Regions from separate parts of the Streptomyces yongxingensis genome, predicted to be linked through region 2. Evidence: predicted binding sites of a transcription regulator. Region 2 holds the regulator's gene; the other holds the start of a gene.

Region 1 (10,703 bases), 1.1 Mb from region 2:
GTCGGCAGACCAGGAGCGACGCTTCAGCCAGCGCTCCACCTCATCCAGCACCTGTGTGTCTCCCCTGCTGTGATCGCTGTGATCCATCTCGCGCATCGGACGGCTACCTCAACCATCCGGGCCTTCGGTTACAGTCTTGAACAACGCACATGGCCGTCGTATGTCGGGGTCGACCTCGGTGTTTACCGACGTACCGATGACGCTCGTGCCGACAAACGCCCCGGGTCCGCCCGGTGCCATACCGCTCATCCAGAGGGGCAGAGGGAACGGCCCGTTGAAGCCCCGGCAACCCTCCAGCTGATCTCGCATTCCGCAGCGAGGCTCCCAGCTCGGGAAGGTGCCAATTCCGTCTCGTGGCGAAATGCGTCGCGAGGAAGATGAGGAGAAAGGGCCTCGCCATCCATGGCTGTGCAGTCAGTAGAAAGCTCAACCACTTCCTCCGCCTCCGTCGCCTCCGGTGCCTTCGGCCCCGCCGTCGCATTGTCCTGCCGGGAGTGCGGTGAGCGGTTCGAGCTGGGTCCGATCTTCGCGTGCGAGATCTGTTTCGGGCCGCTCGAGGTCGCGTACGAGCTGCCGGCCGGCGACCCGGAGGGGCTGCGCCGGCGTATCGAGGCCGGTCCGAACAGCATCTGGCGCTACGCCCCGCTGCTGCCCGTCCCGGCGGACGTGGCGGACCTGCCGAGCCTGAACCCCGGCTTCACCAAGCTGGTCAAGGCCGACAACCTCGCCCGTGAGCTCGGCGTCACCGGTGAGCTGCACATCAAGGACGACTCCGGGAACCCGACCCACTCCTTCAAGGACCGGGTCGTCGCCATCGCCGTCCAGGCCGCCCGCACCTTCGGCTTCACCACCCTCTCCTGCTCCTCCACCGGCAACCTCGCCGGCGCGGTGGGCGCCGCGGCCGCCCGCGCGGGCTTCCGCTCCTGCGTCTTCATCCCGCACGACCTGGAGGCGGGCAAGGTCGTCATGGCGGCGGTCTACGGCGGTGAGCTGGTCGGCATCGAGGGCACCTACGACGACGTCAACCGCTTCTGCAGCGAGCTGATCGGCGACCCGGCGGGCGAGGGCTGGGGCTTCGTCAACGTCAACCTGCGGCCGTACTACGGCGAGGGCTCCAAGACCCTGGCGTACGAGATCTGTGAGCAGCTCGGCTGGCGGCTGCCGGACCAGATCGTCATCCCGATCGCCTCCGGCTCCCAGCTCACCAAGATCGACAAGGGGCTGAAGGAGCTGATCGCGATCGGTCTGGTCGAGGACAAGCCCTACAAGATCTTCGGCGCCCAGGCCGAGGGCTGCTCCCCGGTCTCCGCCGCCTACAAGGCCGGCCATGACGTCGTCCGGCCGCAGAAGCCGCGGACCATCGCCAAGTCGCTGGCCATCGGCAACCCCGCGGACGGCCCGTACGTCCTGGACATCGCCCGCCGTACGGGCGGCGCGGTGGAGGACGTGAACGACGAGCAGATCGTCGACGCCATCAAGCTGCTGGCCCGCACCGAGGGGATCTTCGCGGAGACCGCGGGCGGCGTGACCGTCGGCGTGACCAAGAAGCTGATCGAGGACGGTCTGCTCGACCCGTCCCTGACGACCGTCGTGCTCAACACCGGCGACGGCCTCAAGACCCTCGACGCGGTGGCCCCCACCACGGGCCCCTCCGCCATCATCCGCCCCACCCTTGACTCGTTCCGAGAGGCTGGACTCGCATGAGCGTCAACGTCCGAATCCCGACCATCCTGCGCACCTACACCGGCGGTCAGGCGGAGGTCTCCGCCGAGGGCGCGACCCTCGCCGAGGTCCTGACGGACCTGGAGAAGAACCACGCGGGCATCTCGGCCCGCGTCCTGGACGACACCGGCAAGCTCCGCCGCTTCGTCAACGTCTACGTCAACGACGACGACGTCCGCTTCGCCGACGGCCTGGCCACGGCGACCCCGGACGGCGCCGGGATCTCGATCATCCCGGCGGTCGCGGGCGGCTGCTGACCCCGCGTCCCCCTCCTCACCTTTGGCATCGCCCCGTCCGGGGACAACCGGACGGGGCGATTCCGTGTGTGGAATCGCGATACAGTTGCCCGGATTCCCCGCCGGCTCCGGGGTCGGAGCCACATATGAGAACTCGTCAAGTTGTGCGTAAAGTGTGCGCGCGAATTGTCGGGTTAGTTGCTTATGTCCGGCCCGGCTTGCCCGAACTTCACATAATTTCTCACTTTTAACCGTTCGGCCGTGCCCAGAATTCTCGTCCGATTGACCTGTTGCAGAGGGCGTTGGGACGGATACATTCAGCGGCGGTCGACGCGTTCCGGCGCACACCCCCCACATCCGGGGGGTGAGGTCTGACCCGGGTCCGCGGAGTGCGGTCCTGCGCAAGGGCCAGCAATAGGGGAGTTAGGAATGGCTCAGGGCACCGTCAAGTGGTTCAACGCGGAGAAGGGGTACGGCTTCATCGCGGTCGACGGTGGTGCGGACGTGTTCGTCCACTACAGCGCGATCCAGATGGACGGGTACCGCACCCTCGAGGAAGGCCAGCGGGTCGAGTTCGAGATCTCGCAGGGCCAGAAGGGCCCGCAGGCCGACATGGTCCGCGTGGCCGTAGGCTGACGCGCCGACGCGACGCAGCTGAAACGAACAAATCCGAAGGGTCCGTGTCCCGAACAGGGTACGGACCCTTCGGCATGCCCGGCGCCATGGCTCCCCGTGCCCTACCGCCCCCTTCGGGCCCTGGACGCCCTACGGGCGCTTGCGCCCACCCGTCACGGGCGCTTGCGCCCACCCGTCGCCCGACCGCCACCCCTCAAGGACGCCCTTCGGGCGCTTGCACTCTATAGGCCCGAGTGCTAATCATTGGCGTTAGCACTCTGACGTTGAGAGTGACAGAAGGACCGGGTCGGTGAGGCCCGCCAGGCCATGCGGGGCAAGGAACCGCGCGGCAGGCAGGCCGTCCGTCGCGGGCGCCAGCGCGGTCCGGAGCAATCCACCCCGTCTCTGGGAGGACCACTTCACATGGCCAAGATCATCGCGTTCGACGAGGAGGCGCGGCGCGGCCTCGAGCGCGGGATGAACCAGCTCGCCGACGCCGTCAAGGTCACCCTCGGCCCCAAGGGCCGCAACGTCGTCCTCGAGAAGAAGTGGGGCGCCCCCACGATCACCAACGATGGTGTGTCCATCGCCAAGGAGATCGAGCTCGAGGACGCGTACGAGAAGATCGGCGCCGAGCTGGTCAAGGAGGTCGCGAAGAAGACGGACGACGTCGCCGGTGACGGCACGACGACCGCGACCGTCCTCGCCCAGGCGCTGGTCAAGGAGGGCCTCCGCAACGTCGCCGCGGGCGCCAACCCGATGGCGCTCAAGCGCGGTATCGAGAAGGCCGTCGAGGCCGTCTCCGCCCAGCTCCTCGAGCAGGCCAAGGACGTGGAGACCAAGGAGCAGATCGCCTCCACCGCCTCCATCTCCGCCGCCGACACCCAGATCGGTGAGCTCATCGCCGAGGCGATGGACAAGGTCGGCAAGGAAGGTGTCATCACCGTCGAGGAGTCGCAGACCTTCGGGCTCGAGCTCGAGCTCACCGAGGGCATGCGCTTCGACAAGGGCTACATCTCCCCGTACTTCGCGACGGACATGGAGCGTATGGAGGCGTCGCTCGACGACCCGTACATCCTGATCGTCAACTCCAAGATCAGCAGCGTGAAGGACCTCCTCCCGCTGCTCGAGAAGGTCATGCAGTCGGGCAAGCCGCTGCTGATCATCGCCGAGGACGTCGAGGGCGAGGCCCTGGCGACCCTGGTCGTCAACAAGATCCGTGGCACCTTCAAGTCCGTCGCCGTCAAGGCCCCGGGCTTCGGTGACCGCCGTAAGGCCATGCTCGGCGACATCGCCATCCTCACCGGTGGCACCGTCATCTCCGAGGAGGTCGGCCTCAAGCTGGAGAACGCCGGTCTCGACCTGCTCGGCCGTGCTCGCAAGATCACGGTCACCAAGGACGAGACCACCATCGTGGACGGCGCCGGCGACACCGACCAGGTGCAGGGCCGCGTCAACCAGATCCGCGCCGAGATCGAGTCCTCGGACTCGGACTACGACCGCGAGAAGCTCCAGGAGCGCCTGGCGAAGCTGGCCGGCGGCGTGGCCGTCATCAAGGCCGGTGCCGCCACCGAGGTGGAGCTCAAGGAGCGCAAGCACCGCATCGAGGACGCGGTGCGCAACGCCAAGGCCGCCGTCGAGGAGGGCATCGTCGCCGGTGGTGGCGTGGCCCTGCTCCAGACCGTCTCGGTCTTCGAGAAGCTGGAGCTCGAGGGCGACGAGGCCACCGGTGCCCAGGCCGTGCGCCTGGCCCTGGAGGCCCCGCTGAAGCAGATCGCGGTCAACGCCGGTCTCGAGGGCGGCGTCGTGGTCGAGAAGGTGCGCAACCTGACCCCGGGTCACGGCCTCAACGCCGCGACCGGTGAGTACGTGGACCTGATCGCCGAGGGCATCATCGACCCGGCCAAGGTCACGCGCTCCGCGCTGCAGAACGCCGCGTCGATCGCCGCGCTGTTCCTCACCACCGAGGCCGTCATCGCCGACAAGCCGGAGAAGGCCGCCCCGGCGGGCGCTCCGGGCGGCATGCCGGGCGGTGACATGGACTTCTGATCGACTCGGCGCGTTCGTCCGCCGGTCGGTCATACCGTCCGAAACGTCGGGGCGGCACCCTCTCCCAGGGGTGCCGCCCCGACGGCTTATCCGGCCCCGCGCGGATGCGGGGCCCGGCCCCGGGCTCAGCCCGTGGCGGCCTCCAGGGCGGCGCGCAGATGGCCGTGCGCCTCGGCCAGGAGCTTCTCGGCGGTCGGGGCGTCCACCCCGCCCAGGATGGTGAGGATCGCGTTCTTCACCTCGCCGTCCGTGGCCGCCAGCGCGCTCTCGATCCGCTCGTCGGAGGCCCCGGTCGCCAGGAAGACGATCCTCCGCGAACGGGCCCGCAGCTTGTCGTTGGAGGCGCGCACGTCGACCATCAGATTCCCGAAGGTCTTGCCCAGCCGGATCATGGTGATGGTCGAGATCATGTTGAGCACCAGCTTCTGGGCCGTGCCCGCCTTCAGCCGGGTCGAGCCGGTGAGCAGCTCCGGCCCCACGACGATCTCGATGCCGTGGTCGGCCGCGGCGGCGAGCGCCGACCCGGCGTTGCAGGACAGCCCGACGGTGAGCGCGCCGCGCCGCCGGGCGTGCTCGACCGCGCCCACGGCGTACGGGGTGCGGCCGGAGGCCGAGACGCCGACCACGGTGTCGTCGGGGCCGATCCCGAGCCGGTCGAGGTCCCGGGCGGCCAGCTCCGCGCTGTCCTCCGCGCCCTCGACCGAGGTCACCACGGCGTCCGGGCCGCCCGCGATCACCCCGACGACCTGCTCGGGCCGGGTGTTGAAGGTGGGCGGGCACTCGCTCGCGTCGAGTACCCCGAGCCGTCCGGCGGTGCCCGCGCCCGCATAGAGGAGGCGGCCGCCACGGGACATCCGCGCGGCGATGGCCTCGATGGCGGCGGCGATGCGGGGGAGCTGACCGGCGACGGCGGTGGGGACGGCGGCGTCCTCCGCGTTCATGATCCGGGCGATCTCGAGGGTTTCGAGCCGGTCGATCTCGGCGAGTTCGGGGCGGAACGCCTCGGTGGTCAGGGTGTCGAGCTGGGCGCGGAGCCGTGCGGAGCCCGTGGAGTCGGCTGCGGAATCGGCTGCGGAGTCGGCGGAAGTCATGGTGAAGCGGCTCTTTCCGGTACGTCAGCGTAAGGGTGGGGGTGACGGTGACCGCGAGGGCGATCACCGGCGAAACGGTGACCGAAACAGTGACCGGGGGTGGGACCGAAGGCGGAACCGAAGGCGGACCGGCCGGGCTCAGCGGTGCCCGGGACGCGGATCGTGGCGGTGCGCGAGCGCCTCGTACGACGCGGAGAGCGCGGGCGCCGCCGTTTCGTACGTCCGCTGGGCGACCCCTATGAACAGGCAGTCCACCACCAGCAGCTGGCTGGTCCGGCTGGACATGGCCGCCGGGCGCAGCTCGCTCTCGCGGGCGGTGGAGGTGGTGAGCACCAGGTCCGCGTACTGCGCGACCTCGCCGTTCGGCCGTCCGGTGATCGCGACGGTGGTCGCCCCGCGCTCGAAGGCCACCCGCAGTGGCTCGATGACGTCCGTCGTGCGCCCGGAGTGGGTGATCGCGATGGCGACGTCGCCGGACCGCAACTGGACCGCGTTGGTGACCGCGAGGTGCGGATCGGCGTGGGCGTGGGCTATCAGCCCGATGCGCAGCAGCTTCTGGACCAGGTCCTGGCCGACGAGGCTGGACGCCCCGACCCCGTACACATCGATCCGGCGGGCGGCGGCCAGCGCCGAGACGGCCGCCTCGACCTGGCTGGTGTCCAGCCCCGCGGCGGTGTCGGCCAGACACTGCTGCTCCTCCCGCGCCAGCTTGGTGACCACGTCGGCGATCGGATCGTCCACCGCGATGTCCGCGGTGACGGCCGGGGCCCGGCCGGCGGCCTGTTGGGCGGCGAGCGCGGCGAGCGCGAGGCGCAGATCCCGGTATCCGGGGTAGCCGAGCAGCCGGGAGGTGCGGACGACGGTGGCCTCACTGGTGCCGGTCCGCTCGGCGAGCCCGGTGACGGTGAGCGCCGCGCAACCGGCCGGATCGCCCGCCACGGCTTCGGCGACGCGCTGCATGGAGCGGGTCATGGAGGGGGCTAACGTGCGGACTTTGGCGGCGAGGGCGGCCGGGACGGGCGGTGGGGTGGCGTCGGGCTGCGGTGGAGGCATGAAAGTCTCCTTCAGATCGCTACTCAACAGCGAAAACTATTTCCGGCCACGGTGCCGGTCAACCCTCCGGACGACGACACGGCGGGCCGGTGAGCGGGCGCGGGGCATCCGGGGGGCCGGGGCCGCGGACGAAGCGAACAGGCGCCGGGAGGAAGCAAAGGTGACAATGGGACCCATGAAGCTCGAACAGGCACTGCACGCGGCCCGCGCCCTCGTCCTGGCCGACCTCGCGGCGGGGGAGGTGGCCCGCGCCGACATCGTCTCGCTGGTCGAAGACGCGATCGCGCACCGGCGGTGGTGGGTCGAGCAGTGGCCGGAGGGCGCCGCGTACGTGGCCGGTCTGGTCGCCCAAGACGTCCAGGACGCCCTGCTGGAACGGTACGGCCGCTGGCCGCTGTGTCCCGTCTGCACCACGGGCGGCGACCTCCACGCCCTCGACGTGGAGCCCGAGTTGGGCCCCGACCCGCACTGGGTCTGCGGCAAGACGGCGGTCGCGGTGGCGCCCGTGGGCTCGCTGGGCACCACCCTCTGATGGCCGTCCTGATCGACCCGCCCTCGTGGCCGGGCCACGGCCGCCTGTGGTCCCATCTCGTCAGCGATGTCTCCTACGCCGAACTCCACGCCTTCGCCGCCCGCATCGGCGCCCCGCGCCGAGGCTTCGACCGGGACCACTACGACGTGCCGAGCGAGTTGTACGCGAAGGCGGTACGGGCGGGCGCGGAGGAGGTCGGCAGCAAGGAACTCCTCCGCCGCCTCAAGGCCGCGGGCCTCCGCCGCCCCAAACGAGCCGCGAACGTGGACTGACCGGGACGGGCGGGCCTGCGGCCCGCGCTGCCGCCCGGCCGCCTTGCCGCCCGGCCGTCCGTCGAGACCGCGCCCGGCCGCCCGGGGCGACCGCCGCCCCGGCGCCGTGCGCAGGTCCGCGCGCGGTGCCGTGCTGTCGCAGCTCATCGGGCGTGCTTCGCCGCGGGCCGGTGACCCCGCCCGGCGGGGCCGGGTCGGGGCGCGGCGCGGAGGCAACGGGTGTGGCCGCGCCCGCGCGGGGAGGTGGGGTCTCTCAGCGCGTGGTGCGCGACGGGTCAGCAGCCAGGTCGTGGGCCGCTTCCCTACCGGCCGAGGAGGCCGACGTGGCGATGACGCGGGAGGCGCCGGCCGCCCGGTGCAGCCGCATCGCGGCGACCGTCGTCACCGCGCCCGTACCGGCGAGGGCCGCGCCCGTCCAGGCCACGGCCGGGTAGCCCCAGCCCGCGTCGATGACGAGGCCGCCGAGCCATGGGCCCACCGTGTTGCCGATGTTGAAGGCCGAGGTGTTCGTCGCGCCCGCGAGCGTGGGCGCGGCGTTGGCGAGGTTGAACATCCGGGCGTTGAGCGCGGGCGCGGTGAAGAAGGCGGTGAAGCCGAGCATCAGCGCCAGGCTCACCGCCGCGACCGCGCTGTGCGCGGTCAGCGCCAGCGCGCTCAGCACGACCGTCGAGGCGACGATGCCGCCGAACATCGTGCCGAACAGATGCGCGTCCGCGATCCGCCCGCCGATGACCGTACCCAGCAGCGCGCCGACGCCGAACAGCGCGAGCACGGTCGGCACCCAGCCCTCGTCCAGCCCCGCCACATCCGTCAGCAGCGGCCCGAGGTAGGAGAACAGGCAGAAGACCGCGCCACCGCTCAGCGCGGTGGCGGCCAGCGCCAGCCACACCTGCCGGTCGCGGTAGATGCGCAACTCGGCCCGCAGCCGCGGCTGGTCGTCCCCGGTCGGCACCTCCGTACGCGGTACGAGCGCGACGACCCCGAGCAGCCCGAGCACCGAAAGACCGGCCACCGCCCAGAAGGCGGCCCGCCACCCGGCGTGCTGACCGAGGAACGCCCCGGCCGGGACCCCGGCGATGTTCGCGATGCTCAGCCCGCCGACCATCACCGCCATCGCCTTCGCCCGCGCGTTCACCGGCACCAGCGACACCGCCACTGCGGCGCCCACGGCCCAGAACCCGGCGCACGCGAGCGCGCTCACCACCCGGGACGCGAACAGCACCCCGTACGACGGCGCCACCGCCCCCGCGATCTGCCCGAGCCCGAACACCGCCAGCAGCGCCAGCAGCGTCGTCCGCCGCGGCAGCCGCAACGTGGCCGCCGCCAGCACCGGCGCCCCGACCACCATCCCGATCGCGAACGCCGATATCAGCAGCCCGGCCGTGGGGATCGACACCCCCATGTCCCGTGCGACGGGTTGCAGCAGCCCGGAGAGCATGAACTCGGAGGTACCGAGCGCGAACACGGACAGTCCGAGGACGTAGACGGCCAGGGGCATGCGGGAGCGAGCGGACTCCGCTGGGGAGGAGGAGGGCATGCCAGGCTCAACGCCATGCGGCAACCCCCGCATTCCTGACGTCACCCGTTACGCACCGAGCAGTTCCAGCTCAGTGGCCATGTTGTGGCGGGCGGCGGCCTCCCAGCGGTCGTGGGCGACGGGCGTACGGAACAGACGGGACAGCCCCAGCAGATGGCGGAGGACGTTCGCGCGGCCCTCGCGGAAGTCGTCGTCGGGGACGAATCCGTACTCCTCGCGGACCGCCGCCGCGTAGGCGCCGTAGTCCTCGGGGGAGCCCGCCAGGACGGCGAGGTCGGCGTCGCAGAGGACCTCGCCGTTGGTGTCGCCGTCGGCGGGGTCGTGGTCGGTGGTGAGGCGGACGAGGCGGGCGGTTTCGGCTACGCGGGGCTCCGGGACGCCGGCTTCCGGGAGGGCGCGTTCGGCGAGGCGGGCGCTGCGTTCTTCGTTGGTGGAGCGGTCGGGGAGGTAGACGGCGTCGTGGAACCAGGCGGCGAGGCGGATCGCGGCGGTGTCGGGGGCCTGGACGTGGGGGAGCAGCTCGTCCACCCGGTCCAGGACCGCGAGCAGGTGATCGGTGGTGTGGTAGCGGCGCTGGGGCTCGGCCCAGCGGGTCAGGAGGTCTTCGCCGTAGGGAACGGGAGACGGGGTCGTGGCGTCGCGGGCGCTGGTGAGGAGGTCCGTCCAGCGGGTGAGCAGCGCGTCATGGGCCGGATGGCGGGTGGGTGCGGGCATGGGCCAATTGTGGGGCAGCGGTTTGCGCCCTTGTGCGGTGTGGCAAGCTGTCCTGCATGTCTAGACCATTTCTCGAGGTGATCGCCCTGACCCCCGCGGACGCGATCGCCGCACAGGCCGGAGGGGCGGACCGCCTCGAACTGGTCACCGACATGGCCGCCGACGGGCTCACCCCATCCCGTGAGACCTTCGCCGCCGTTCGTTCGGCCGTCGATCTGCCGGTGCGGGTGATGCTCCGCGCGTCGGACGGTTTCGCGGCCGGAAACGCGTTCGACGCGCTGTGCGAGGCCGCCGCCGCGCTGCACTCGGAGGGGGCGGACGAGTTCGTCCTGGGCTTCCTGACCGACGACGGCGGGGTCGACCTCGCCGCCGTGACCGCGCTGACCGAGGTCGTGGGCGCGGGCGGCGGCGTGGACGAGAGCCGCTGGACCTTCCACCGGGCCATCGACCGCGCCGCCGATCGCGACGGCCTGCGCAAGCGGCTCGCGGACGTCCCCGGCCTCGACACATATCTCACCGCCGGGTCCGCGCGCGGCGTGGACGACGGTCTGCCCACTCTGCTCGCCGAGGCGGAGCGGGCCGGTACCCCGGGCTACGAAGCGCGCATCATGGCGGGCGGCGGCCTGCGCCTCGACCACCTGCCCACCCTGCGCGCCGCCGGGATCAACGCCTTCCACATCGGCGGCGCGGCCCGCCCGGACGGCTGGTCGGGCCCGGTGGACGCGGCCGCGGTAGGCCAGTGGCGCATGGCCATGGACGCGCCGGTTCCGGTGGCCTGAGCGGAGGTGGCCTGAGCAGAGGCGGCTTGAGCCGAGTGGCTTGAGCCGAGTGGCCTGAGCGGAGGCCAACCGCCGAACCGCGCCCCGGCCCCGTCAGGCCGCC
Region 2 (10,703 bases):
GTCGTCATCGCGTCCGTGACCTCGGGGAAGGTCAGCCGACGGGACTGCTTGCCCGCCTCGCGCGCGGTCGACCGCCACTTGCCGAGCGCCTTGAGGCCGCGCTCGCCCTTCCACTGGGTGATGCAGCGGGCGGCCGACCACGGCACGACGGCGTCCACGCCGGTCTCCGTCATGGTCTCCACCGCCAGCTCACCCCGGTCGCCCTTGGGCAGCGCCTGCACGACGGTGATCCTCGGGTCCGGGGCCGTCTCCCGGCGCACCTCGTCCACCGCGACCTCCAGCCGGTCCTTGCCCTCGACGGCCGTCACGGTGCCCTGGACGCCCGTACCGTGACCGTCCGTCAGCACCACGGGCTCACCGACGCGCAGCCGCCTTACGGACACCGCGTGGCGCCCCTCCGGGCCCTCCAGCCAGACCCGGGCCCCCGCGGCCGCCCCCGCCAGGGCGTCGGCCACGAACACCGGGGCGGTCACGACACCGCACCCCACTGGGGCTGACGGCCCAACCCGGCCCGCGCCGCGTCGAGTTCCACCGCGAGCGTCTCCACCAGCCGCGCGGCGGGCAGCTCACGCGCCAGCCGGTGGCCCTGCCCGGCCCACAGCGCCATCCCCTGGGGATCGCCCGCCTTCGCGGCCGCCTTACGGAGGCCGGAGGTCATGTGGTGCAGCTGGGGGTAGGCGGCGGGCGCGTACGGGCCGTGCTCGCGCATGAAGCGGTTGACCAGGCCCCGGGCCGGGCGCCCGGAGAAGGCGCGGGTCAGCTCGGTGCGGCCGAACAGCGGATCCGTCATCGCCTGCTTGTGCAGGGCGTTCGCCCCGGACTCGGGGCACACCAGGAACGCGGTCCCCAGCTGGGCCGCGACCGCGCCCGCGGCCAGCGCTGCGGCGATCTGCGAACCGCGCATGATCCCGCCCGCCGCGATGATCGGGATCTGGACGTACTCGCGGACCAGCGTGATCAGCGACAGCAGCCCGAGCCCGACGCCCATCCCGTCCGCGGCCGGGTCATTGCTGTACGTGCCCTGGTGGCCGCCGGCCTCCACGCCCTGCACACAGACGGCGTCGGCGCCCGCCCACTGGGCGGTCTGCGCCTCGACGGGCGAGGTCACGGTCACGACCGTACGGGTGCCGACCTTGGCGAGGGCGTCGAGGACGGCACGGGTCGGGCAGCCGAAGGTGAACGAGACGACCGGGACGGGGTTGTCGAGGAGCACGGCGAGCTTGGCGTCGTACGCGTCGTCCGAGCCCGACTCCGGGTCGCCCAGCGAGGTCTCGTACCAGGCCGCCTCGCCCGCGAGCCGCTCGCCGTAGGCCGCGACGGCGGCCGGGTCGGGGTTGGGCGGCTGCGGCATGAACAGATTGATGCCGAAGGGCCGGCCGGTCAGCCCCCGCAGCTGTTTGATCTCCTCATACATCGCCTCCGGCGTCTTGTAGCCGGCAGCGAGGAAACCGAGGCCACCGGCCTCGGAGACAGTGGCGGCGAGCTGCGGGCAGGAGGCTCCACCCGCCATCGGCGCCTGCACGATCGGGTACCGGTAAAGATCGGTCAGCGCGGAGGACATGGCCACATCGTGTCATGCCCTCCGCACCGGCTCACCACCGGATCAAGGGCGCCGCGGAGATCAGCGGCCCGCGCGGGCCGTCTCCCGGCCCGGCGCGCCTACCGCCCGTTGAATGCGTCCTTCAGCCGCGAGAACAACCCCTGCTGCCCCGGCTTGCCGCACCCCCCGGGGGCCAACCCCCGAACCCCCGGCCGAAGCGCCTACCGCCCGTTGAACGCATCCTTCAGCCGCGAGAACAACCCCTGCTGCCCCGGCTTGCCGCACCCCCCGGGGGCCAACCCCCGAACCCCCGGCCGAAGCGCCTACCGCCCGTTGAACGCATCCTTCAGCCGCGAGAACAACCCTTGCTGCCCCGGCTTGAACTCGCCGGTGGGGCGCTCCTCGCCGCGCAGCTTGGACAGCCGCCGCAGCAGCTCTTCCTGCTCCGGGTCCAGCTTGGTCGGGGTGGTCACCTCGACGTGCACGATCAGATCACCGCGGCCGCCGCCCCGCAGATGGGTGACGCCGCGCTGGTGCAGCGGGATCGACTGGCCGGACTGGGTGCCGGGCCGGATGTCGACCTCCTCCAGGCCGTCCAGCGTCTCCAGCGGCACCTTGGTGCCCAGCGCCGCCGCCGTCATCGGGATGGTCACCGTGCAGTGCATGTCGTCGCCGCGCCGCTGGAAGACCGGGTGCGGGAGCTCATGGATCTCCACGTACAGGTCGCCCGCCGGGCCGCCGCCCGGTCCGACCTCGCCCTCACCGGCCAGCTGGATCCTCGTGCCGTTGTCCACACCGGCGGGGATCTTCACCGTAAGGGTGCGCCGCGAGCGGATCCGGCCGTCGCCCGCGCACTCCGGGCACGGGGTCGGCACCACGGTGCCGAAGCCCTGGCACTGGGGGCACGGCCGCGAGGTCATGACCTGGCCCAGGAAGGACCGCGTCACCTGGGAGACCTCACCCCGGCCACGGCACATGTCACAGGTCTGCGCCGAGGTGCCCGGCGCCGCGCCCTCGCCGCTGCACGTCGTGCAGACCACCGCGGTGTCGACCTGGATGTCCTTGGTGGTCCCGAACGCGGCCTCGCTGAGCTCCACGTCCAGGCGGATCATCGCGTCCTGACCGCGCCGGGTCCTGGAGCGCGGACCGCGCTGCGAGGCGGTGCCGAAGAACGCGTCCATGATGTCGGAGAAGTTGCCGAAACCCGCGCCGAAGCCGCCGGCGCCACCGCCGCCCGGCCCGGCATTCGGGTCCCCGCCCAGGTCGTAGACCTGCTTCTTCTGCGGGTCCGACAGGACCTCGTAAGCGGCGTTGATCTCCTTGAACCGCTCCTGGGTCTTCGGATCCGGGTTCACGTCCGGATGCAGCTCGCGGGCGAGCCGCCGGAATGCCTTCTTGATCTGGTCCTGCGAGGCATCACGAGGCACGCCCAGGACTGCGTAGTAGTCCGTCGCCACTTACGACTCCGCCAGGATCTGTCCGACGTAACGTGCCACTGCGCGTACCGCTCCCATCGTTCCGGGGTAGTCCATGCGGGTCGGTCCGACCACGCCGAGTTTGGCGACCGCCTCGTCGCCGGAACCGTAGCCGACCGCGACGACCGAGGTGGCGTTGAGCCCCTCGTGAGCATTCTCATGCCCGATCCGCACGGTCATACCCGAGTCCTTGGCCTCGCCCAGCAGCTTGAGGAGGACGACCTGCTCCTCGAGTGCCTCCAGAACGGGCCGGATCGTCAGGGGGAAATCATGCACGAAACGCGTGAGGTTCGCGGTGCCGCCGATCATCAGCCGCTCCTCGGTCTCCTCCACGAGCGTCTCGAGCAAGGTCGACAGTACGATCGAGACGGTCCCCCGGTCCTCCTGTTCGAAGGACTCCGGAAGATCCTGCACCAATTGCGGCACATCCGCGAAACGCCGCCCCACGACCCGGCTGTTGAGCCGGGCGCGCAGATCGGCGAGCGAATCCTCGGTGACCGGGGTGGGACAGTCGACCATGCGCTGCTCCACCCGACCGGTGTCGGTGATCAGCACCAGCATCACCCGGGCCGGTGCCAGCGGCAGCAGCTCCACATGGCGCACCGTCGACCGGGTCAGCGACGGATACTGCACCACCGCCACCTGCCGGGTCAGCTGCGCCAGCAGCCGGACCGTGCGCCCCACCACATCGTCGAGGTCGACCGCACCGTCCAGGAAGTTCTGAATGGCCCGCCGCTCCGGGGTGGACAGTGGCTTGACTCCGGCCAGCTTGTCCACGAAGAGGCGATAGCCCTTGTCCGTGGGAATCCGCCCGGCGCTCGTATGCGGCTGGGCGATGAAGCCTTCGTCCTCCAGAGCGGCCATGTCGTTACGCACCGTGGCCGGGGAGACCCCCAGCCGGTGCCGCTCGGTGAGCGCCTTGGAGCCGACCGGCTCCTCCGTCCCCACGTAGTCCTGGACAATGGCACGCAGCACCTCGAGTCTGCGTTCGCTGAGCACCCCGCGCACCTCCAGTCCAGCGGTCTCATCAGGTCGTCCGCCTGGCACTCACCGGGCACGAGTGCCAGAACCCCTCCGCCAGTGTACGGCGGGGTGCGGTGGCATGGGCAAGAGCCGCCGCTGGCAGCAACTCTCCCCATCCCCGTTGAGCTAGCGTCGCGGTATGGAGACGTGTTGGGAAGAGGCGGGCTGGGAGCGGCTCGCGCCCGGTGTGGCCCGCCGCCGGATGCCGGAGTGGGACGAGACGGTCGGCGTGGTCGTCGGCCTGACCGACATCCTCGTCGTGGACACCGGCGCGACCCTGCGCGCCGGGGCCGAGCTGCGCTCCGGGATCACCCGGCTGACCGGCCGCCGCCCCACCCGGATCGCGCTCACCCATCCGCACTTCGACCATGTCCTGGGCTCGGCCGCCTTCGCGGGCTGCGAGGTCTACGGGGCCACGGGCCTGGACGAGCTGCTGCGCCGTGAGCGGGAGACGCTGCGCGAGGACGCGATCCGCCACGGGGTGGACCGGGACGCCGCCACCGAGGCGGTGGACCATCTGGCCTCCCCGCACCACCTGGTCTGCGGGGAGCTCAGCCTCGACCTCGGCGGCCGTACGGTGCTGCTCGCCAATGTGGGGCCCGGCCACACCGCCCATGACCTGGCCGTTCTGGTGCCCGGCCGGCCCGAGGTGGTCTTCTGCGGCGATCTGGTGGAGGAGTCCGGCACGCCCCAGGCCGGGCCCGACGCGATCCCCGGCCACTGGCCCGCCGCCCTCGACCGACTGCTCGCCCTCGGCGGCGAGGACGCGCGGTACGTCCCGGGGCACGGCTCCGTGGTGGACGCCGCGTTCGTACGGACCCAACGCGACGAACTGGCGGCCCGCTTCGGCGTGTCCGGCTAGCCGTCGCCCTAGTCGTTCGCCTAGTTGTGCGCCTGCGGGGGCGGGTGGCCGTCGCGCGCTATCGTCATCCGGATGCGACAGTACGACCCGGACCTGACCCCGCCCTGGAAGCGGCAGCGGCCCGCCCCCGAGGTCCCGGCCGAACCGGACCTCGTCGTGGAGGAGGTCACCACCGGATTCTGTGGTGCCGTGATCCGCTGCGAGAAGACCGCCCAGGGTCCGACGGTCACTCTGGAGGACCGCTTCGGCAAACATCGCGTCTTCCCCATGGAGCCGCGCGGTTTCCTGCTCGAGGGGCGTGTCGTCACCCTCGTACGCCCGCGCGCGGCGGCCCCCAGCGCGCCCCAGCGCACGGCCTCGGGGTCGATCGCCGTGCCGGGAGCGCGTGCGAGGGTCGCCCGCGCGGGGCGCGTCTATGTCGAGGGGCGCCATGACGCGGAGCTGGTCGAGCGGGTCTGGGGCGACGATCTGCGCATCGAGGGCGTCGTCGTGGAGTACCTGGAGGGCGTCGACGACCTGCCCGCCATCGTCGACGGCTTCTCCCCCGGCCCGGACGCCCGGCTCGGCGTCCTCGTCGACCATCTGGTGACGGGCTCCAAGGAGTCCCGTATCGCCGCACAGGTCACCGGTGAGCATGTGCTGGTCCTCGGCCACCCCTACATCGACATCTGGGAGGCCGTGAAGCCGTCCTCCCTCGGCATTCCGGCCTGGCCGACGGTGCCGCATGGCCAGGACTGGAAGAAGGGCGTCTGCCGCGCCCTGGGCTGGCCGGAGAACACCGGGGCCGCCTGGCAGCGGATCCTGTCCTCGGTCCGCTCCTACAAGGACCTCCAGCCGGAGCTCCTGGGAAAGGTGGAGGAATTGATCGACTTCGTGACGGCCCCACAGGACTGACGGCCTCCGTAAGGGGCTGACGGCCTTCGTACGGGCCAATGAGGGCTGAGGGCTCCCCTCAACTCAGTCCGCCCGAGGGCTTCCGTATCGGCCCTCTGACGGCCCCGCCTCAGTCCACCAGGTCCCGCACCACCGCGTCCGCCAGCAGCCGCCCCCGGAGCGTGAGCACGGCCTGCCCGCGCCCGTACGGCTCCGGCTCCAGCAGGCCGTCCTCCAGGGCCCGTGCCGCGGCCGCGGCGCCGGCCGGGCGCAGCAGCTCCAGCGGGCAGCCCTCGGCCAGCCGCAGCTCCAGCAGGATCCGCTCCACCCGGCGCTCCTCGGCGGACAGCAGCTCCCGGCCGGCGCCGGGCGACCGGCCCTCGCCCAGGGCCTGTGCGTACGCCCCGGGGTGCTTCACGTTCCACCACCGCACGCCGCCCACGTGGCTGTGTGCGCCGGGGCCGGCGCCCCACCAGTCGGCGCCGCGCCAGTACAGCTCGTTGTGGCGGCAGCGCCCGGCGGGCGAGGTGGCCCAGTTGGAGACCTCGTACCAGGCGAACCCGGCGGCCGTAAGGGTCTCCTCGGCGATCAGATAGCGGTCCGCGTGCACATCGTCGTCGGTCATCGGCACCTCGCCGCGACGGATCCGCCGCGCCAGCTGGGTGCCCTCCTCGACGATCAGCGCATACGCCGACACATGGTCCGGCCCCGCCCCGAGCGCCGCCTCCAGGGAGGCCCGCCAGTCCGCGTCGCTCTCCCCCGGCGTCCCGTAGATCAGGTCCAGGTTCACATGGCCGAATCCGGCCGCCCGCGCCTCGGCCACACACGCCTCCGGCCGCCCCGGGGTGTGCGTACGGTCCAGCACCTTCAGGACGTGCTGGCGGGCGCTCTGCATGCCGAAGGAGATCCGGTTGAACCCCGCCTCCCGCAGCTCCGCCAGATACCGCGGATCGACCGACTCCGGATTCGCCTCGGTCGTGACCTCGGCCCCCTCGGCCAGCCCGAATTCGTCCCGGATCGCCCCCAGCATCCGCCCGAGGTCCGCCGCCGCGAGCAGGGTCGGGGTTCCGCCGCCGACGAACACGGTCTCCACGGTCCGCGGGTCGTCCCCCAGCACCTTCCGCGCCAGCCGCACCTCCTCGACGACCTGCTCGGCGTAGTTGTCCCGCGAGGCGAGCACACCGCCGGAGCCGCGCAGCTCACTGGCGGTGTAGGTGTTGAAGTCGCAGTAGCCGCAGCGGGTGGCGCAGTACGGCACGTGCAGATAGAACCCCAGCGGCCGCCGCTCCGCCCCCGCCAAAGCGGTCGCGGGCAGTGCGCCGTCCTCGGGCATGGGCTCACCATCAGGCAACACGGAAGGCATGCCCCCATTGTCCGGCACGACCGGCGCCACCCGGGACCACGGGACGGTGCCCAGGCGCCCCGGCCCCGCAGCGACCGGGCCTACGGGGTGTCCGCGGACCACGCGGCGCAGGCGCATATCGAGCCACGCGGCGGAGCCGCATACCGATCCGCGGGAAGGGGCGGGGAGGGGAGGGGAACAGCCCGCCGCGGGCGTCACGATCCGTCGGACGCCCCCTGGAGCACCTTCAGGACCAGCATCGCCAGGTCGTCGTCCGGCGGCTCCGCCGCGAACTCGTCCACCGCCCGGCGCACCCGCTCCGCGACCTGCCGCGCGCTGAGCCCCGCGCACAGCGCGAACGCCGCCGCCAGGCCGTCCTCGTCGTCGAACTGCCGGTCGCCCGATCGGTGCTCCGTCACCCCGTCCGTCACACAGAGCAGTGTTTCCCCGGGCGTCAGATCGAACGATTCACTCTCGTACGACACATCGTCCACGACGCCCAGCAATATCTGCGGCGCCGCGACCGTCCGCACCTCGCCGTCCGGCCGCAGCACCAGCGGCAGCGGATGGCCCGCGCTGGCCAGCGTGCAGCGCACCCCCAGGCCGTCGCCCAGCGGCTCCAGCTCCCCGTACAGCAGCGACAGGAACCGCGCGATCCCGCCGCCCGCCGACAGCCCCGCGCCTCCGACCAGGCCGCCGTCCACCAGCTCCACGACCCCGGCGGGGCCGCCCACGGCCTCCACACCGGCCACCACGGCCTCCGCGGCGCCCTCGACGGCCTGCTCCACCGCCTCCTCGCCCAGCAGCTGGTTGAGCCGGTCCAGGACCTCTCCCACGCCGTACCCCTCGCGGGCGAGCAGCCGCAGCCAGGGCCGGACGAGGCCGGTCACCACGGCCGCCTCCGGGCCGTTCCCGCAGACGTCGCCCAGGACGAAGCACCAGCGGCCGTCACCGGCCGGGAAGATGTCGTAGAAGTCGCCCCCGGCTGAGATCTCGCCGGTCGGCTCGTACACCACCGCCGACTCGACCCCGGGGATCCGCGGGATCACGGACGGCAGCAGCCCGCGCTGGAGCACCCGGCTGATGGTCGCCTGCCGGGTGTAGCGGCGGGCGGAGGCGAGCGCCAGGGCGACGCGGCGGGCGAAGTCCTCGATCAGGCCGACCACTTCGGCCGGCATCCGCACCAGCCCGGCCCGCCCCAGCAGCAGCGTGCCGAGCGCGCGGCCGCCCGCCACCAGTCGGCACGCGAGGGCCGCGCCGCCGGGCCCGTACGCGGCGGGGTCGGCCGGCCAGGGCCACTCCACGGCGCCGCCGCGGACGGCGGTGGGCACATGGGGCGGCTCCTTCTCCAGCACCTGCCGCAGGCCCTCGATGCGTCCCTCGCTGGCGTGCCAGACCCGGGCCAGCCGCGGCGGGCCGCTCGTGGAGTCGAGCCAGATCGCGCACCAGTCGGCGAGCCGGGGCACCAGCAGCTGTCCGGCGAGCGAGGTGACCATGTCCTCGTCGAACTGCCCGGCCAGCAGATCGGACGCCTCGGCGAGGAAGGAGAGCGCACCGCGCTGGATCCACTCGGGGTCGCGGCGGACCGGGACGAGGCCCTGCGCGGGCGCGACGATCTCGACGGCCTCGACGCCCTCCTTACGGCCTTCACCGACGGGCCCCAGGCCCTCAGTGCCCAAGCCCTCGGGGACAGCTCCCAGGCCCCCAGGGACGGATTCCAGGCCGTCGGGGACGGCCCCCGCCCCGAATCCGCCGTCCGGCCCGGCCACGGTGGCGTTCGCCGCGTCCACGGCGGCCGCGGCGTCCATGAAGGCCGAGCCCATGCCGCCCGCGGCGGCCGGACCCGTGGGCGCCACCGCCATCTGGAACCACACCGACTTGGTCGCCCGCCGGTAGGTCGTCCCCCAGGACTCGGCGATCTCGGCCACCAGCCGCAGCCCGTGGCCCCCGGCGTACTCCGGCGGCTCGTCCGCATCCGGCGGATCGCCGCGCACCACCCGGGTGGGATGGTGATCGGTCACCTCCACCACCAGGGACGGCGGCTCGCCCTCGCGGTCCGAGACATCCAGCGCGCAGCTCACCTCGACGGCGGTGCCGGCGTGCACCACCGCGTTGGTGACCAGCTCGCTCACCAGCAGCACGGCCTCGCCCGCCACCTGGTCGGTGACCCGGTCGGCGGCCGGGACCTCGAGCGCGGCCCAGTCGGCGAGGGCGGCACGGACGAACCGGCGCGCGGCCGAGGCCGCGAGCGGAGTACCGGGCAGGCTGACGCGTGCCGATGCGCTGGTACGGACGGGGCCGACCCCACCCCCGACCGGTAGAACCACCCCACCGCCCTCAACCGACCCACCAGAAGTGGCAGAAGATGACGTCCCCACTGTGCGGCTCCTGAAGAAGCTCCGTCATAACGCCGTATCCGTAACCGTATCCGGCACGGACAGAGTGACAGACGGACCGCCCTCATATGCACCGGGTTACGCAAGTGAACCGCGATAAGGGGAAAATTCATGTGTCCGGCGGGCCGGTCAACCTGAAATCCGGTGCGGGGTCGTATCCTTGCCCGTTAAACCTCCCGCGCGCCCGCGTACATGTCCTCGATCAGGTCCTTGTACTCCCGCTCGACGACCGGGCGCTTGAGCTTCAGGCTGGGCGTCAACTCCCCGTGCTCCACGTCCAGATCACGCGGCAGCAGCCGGAACTTCTTGATCGTCTGCCAGCGCTGGAGCCCGTCGTTGAGCCGCTGCACATACCCCCCGATCAGCTCCCGCACCTCATCGGTGTCCACGACCTCCGCGTAGGTCCTGCCGCCGAGGCCGTGGTCGCCCGCCCACTTCATGATCGTGGGCTCGTCGAGGGCGATCAGCGCGGTGCAGTAGTTGCGGTCGGCGCCGTGCACCAGGATGTTGGAGACGAACGGGCACACCGCCTTGAACTGGCCCTCGACCTCCGCCGGGGCCACGTACTTGCCGCCGGAGGTCTTGATCAGGTCCTTCTTGCGGTCGGTGATCCGCAGATAGCCGTCGGGGGACAGCTCGCCGATGTCCCCGGTGTGGAACCAGCCGTCGGACTCCAGCACCTGCGCGGTCAGCTCCGGCAGCCCGTGGTAGCCCTGCATGATGCCGGGGCCGCGCAGCAGCACCTCGCCGTCGTCGGCGAACCGCACCTCCAGGCCCGGGAACGCCTTGCCGACCGTGCCGGTGCGGTAGTCCGCCGGGTTGAGGAAGCTGGCGGCGCTGGACTCGGTCAGGCCGTAGCCCTCCAGGATGTTGATCCCGGCGCCCGCGAAGAAGTAGCCGATGTCGGGCGCGAGCGCGGCGGAGCCGGACACCGCGGCCCGGAGCCGGCCGCCGAACGCCTCGCGCAGCTTGCCGTAGACCAGCTTGTCGGCCACCGCGTGCTGGGCCCGGAGGCCGAAGGGCACGGAGGCGGTGCCGGTGCGGCGGAAGTTGTCCTGGGAGATCCTGGCGTAGTCCCGGGCGACCCCGGCCGCCCACTGGAAGATCTTGTACTGGGCCGCCCCGCCCTCGCGCGCCCGCTGGGCCACCCCGTTGTAGACCTTCTCGAAGATCCGCGGCACGGCACACATAT

The links. Region 2 encodes HrcA, which represses chaperone genes, less so after heat shock. Its sites were predicted from a motif close to TTNGCACTCNGNNNNNCNGAGTGCNAA; they were not measured.
Region 1: the regulator HrcA is predicted to act here: its motif matches at 2,808-2,834, upstream of groL (chaperonin GroEL).

The regions. Positions count from the first base shown of each region.
Region 1 is NZ_CM145717.1:6,180,187-6,190,889, forward strand. It holds gene ACZ6TD_RS26725 (glucosyl-3-phosphoglycerate synthase) at 1-51, opposite strand, end outside; SAM riboswitch class I at 243-384, shown strand; gene thrC (threonine synthase) at 403-1,704, shown strand; gene ACZ6TD_RS26735 (MoaD/ThiS family protein) at 1,701-1,979, shown strand; gene ACZ6TD_RS26740 (cold-shock protein) at 2,388-2,594, shown strand; gene groL (chaperonin GroEL) at 2,997-4,622, shown strand; gene murQ (N-acetylmuramic acid 6-phosphate etherase) at 4,748-5,713, opposite strand; gene ACZ6TD_RS26755 (MurR/RpiR family transcriptional regulator) at 5,852-6,793, opposite strand; gene ACZ6TD_RS26760 (hypothetical protein) at 6,942-7,298, shown strand; gene ACZ6TD_RS26765 (DUF4031 domain-containing protein) at 7,298-7,570, shown strand; gene ACZ6TD_RS26770 (Cmx/CmrA family chloramphenicol efflux MFS transporter) at 7,824-9,068, opposite strand; gene ACZ6TD_RS26775 (HD domain-containing protein) at 9,156-9,821, opposite strand; gene ACZ6TD_RS26780 (copper homeostasis protein CutC) at 9,878-10,600, shown strand; gene ACZ6TD_RS26785 (HelD family protein) at 10,694-10,703, opposite strand, start outside.
Region 2 is NZ_CM145717.1:7,324,790-7,335,492, reverse strand. It holds gene ACZ6TD_RS31135 (16S rRNA (uracil(1498)-N(3))-methyltransferase) at 1-473, opposite strand, end outside; gene ACZ6TD_RS31130 (nitronate monooxygenase) at 470-1,561, opposite strand; gene dnaJ (molecular chaperone DnaJ) at 1,864-2,997, opposite strand; gene hrcA (heat-inducible transcriptional repressor HrcA) at 2,998-4,014, opposite strand; gene ACZ6TD_RS31115 (MBL fold metallo-hydrolase) at 4,178-4,900, shown strand; gene ACZ6TD_RS31110 (DUF3097 domain-containing protein) at 4,973-5,794, shown strand; gene hemW (radical SAM family heme chaperone HemW) at 5,904-7,136, opposite strand; gene ACZ6TD_RS31100 (SpoIIE family protein phosphatase) at 7,331-9,442, opposite strand; gene ACZ6TD_RS31095 (AMP-dependent synthetase/ligase) at 9,679-10,703, opposite strand, start outside.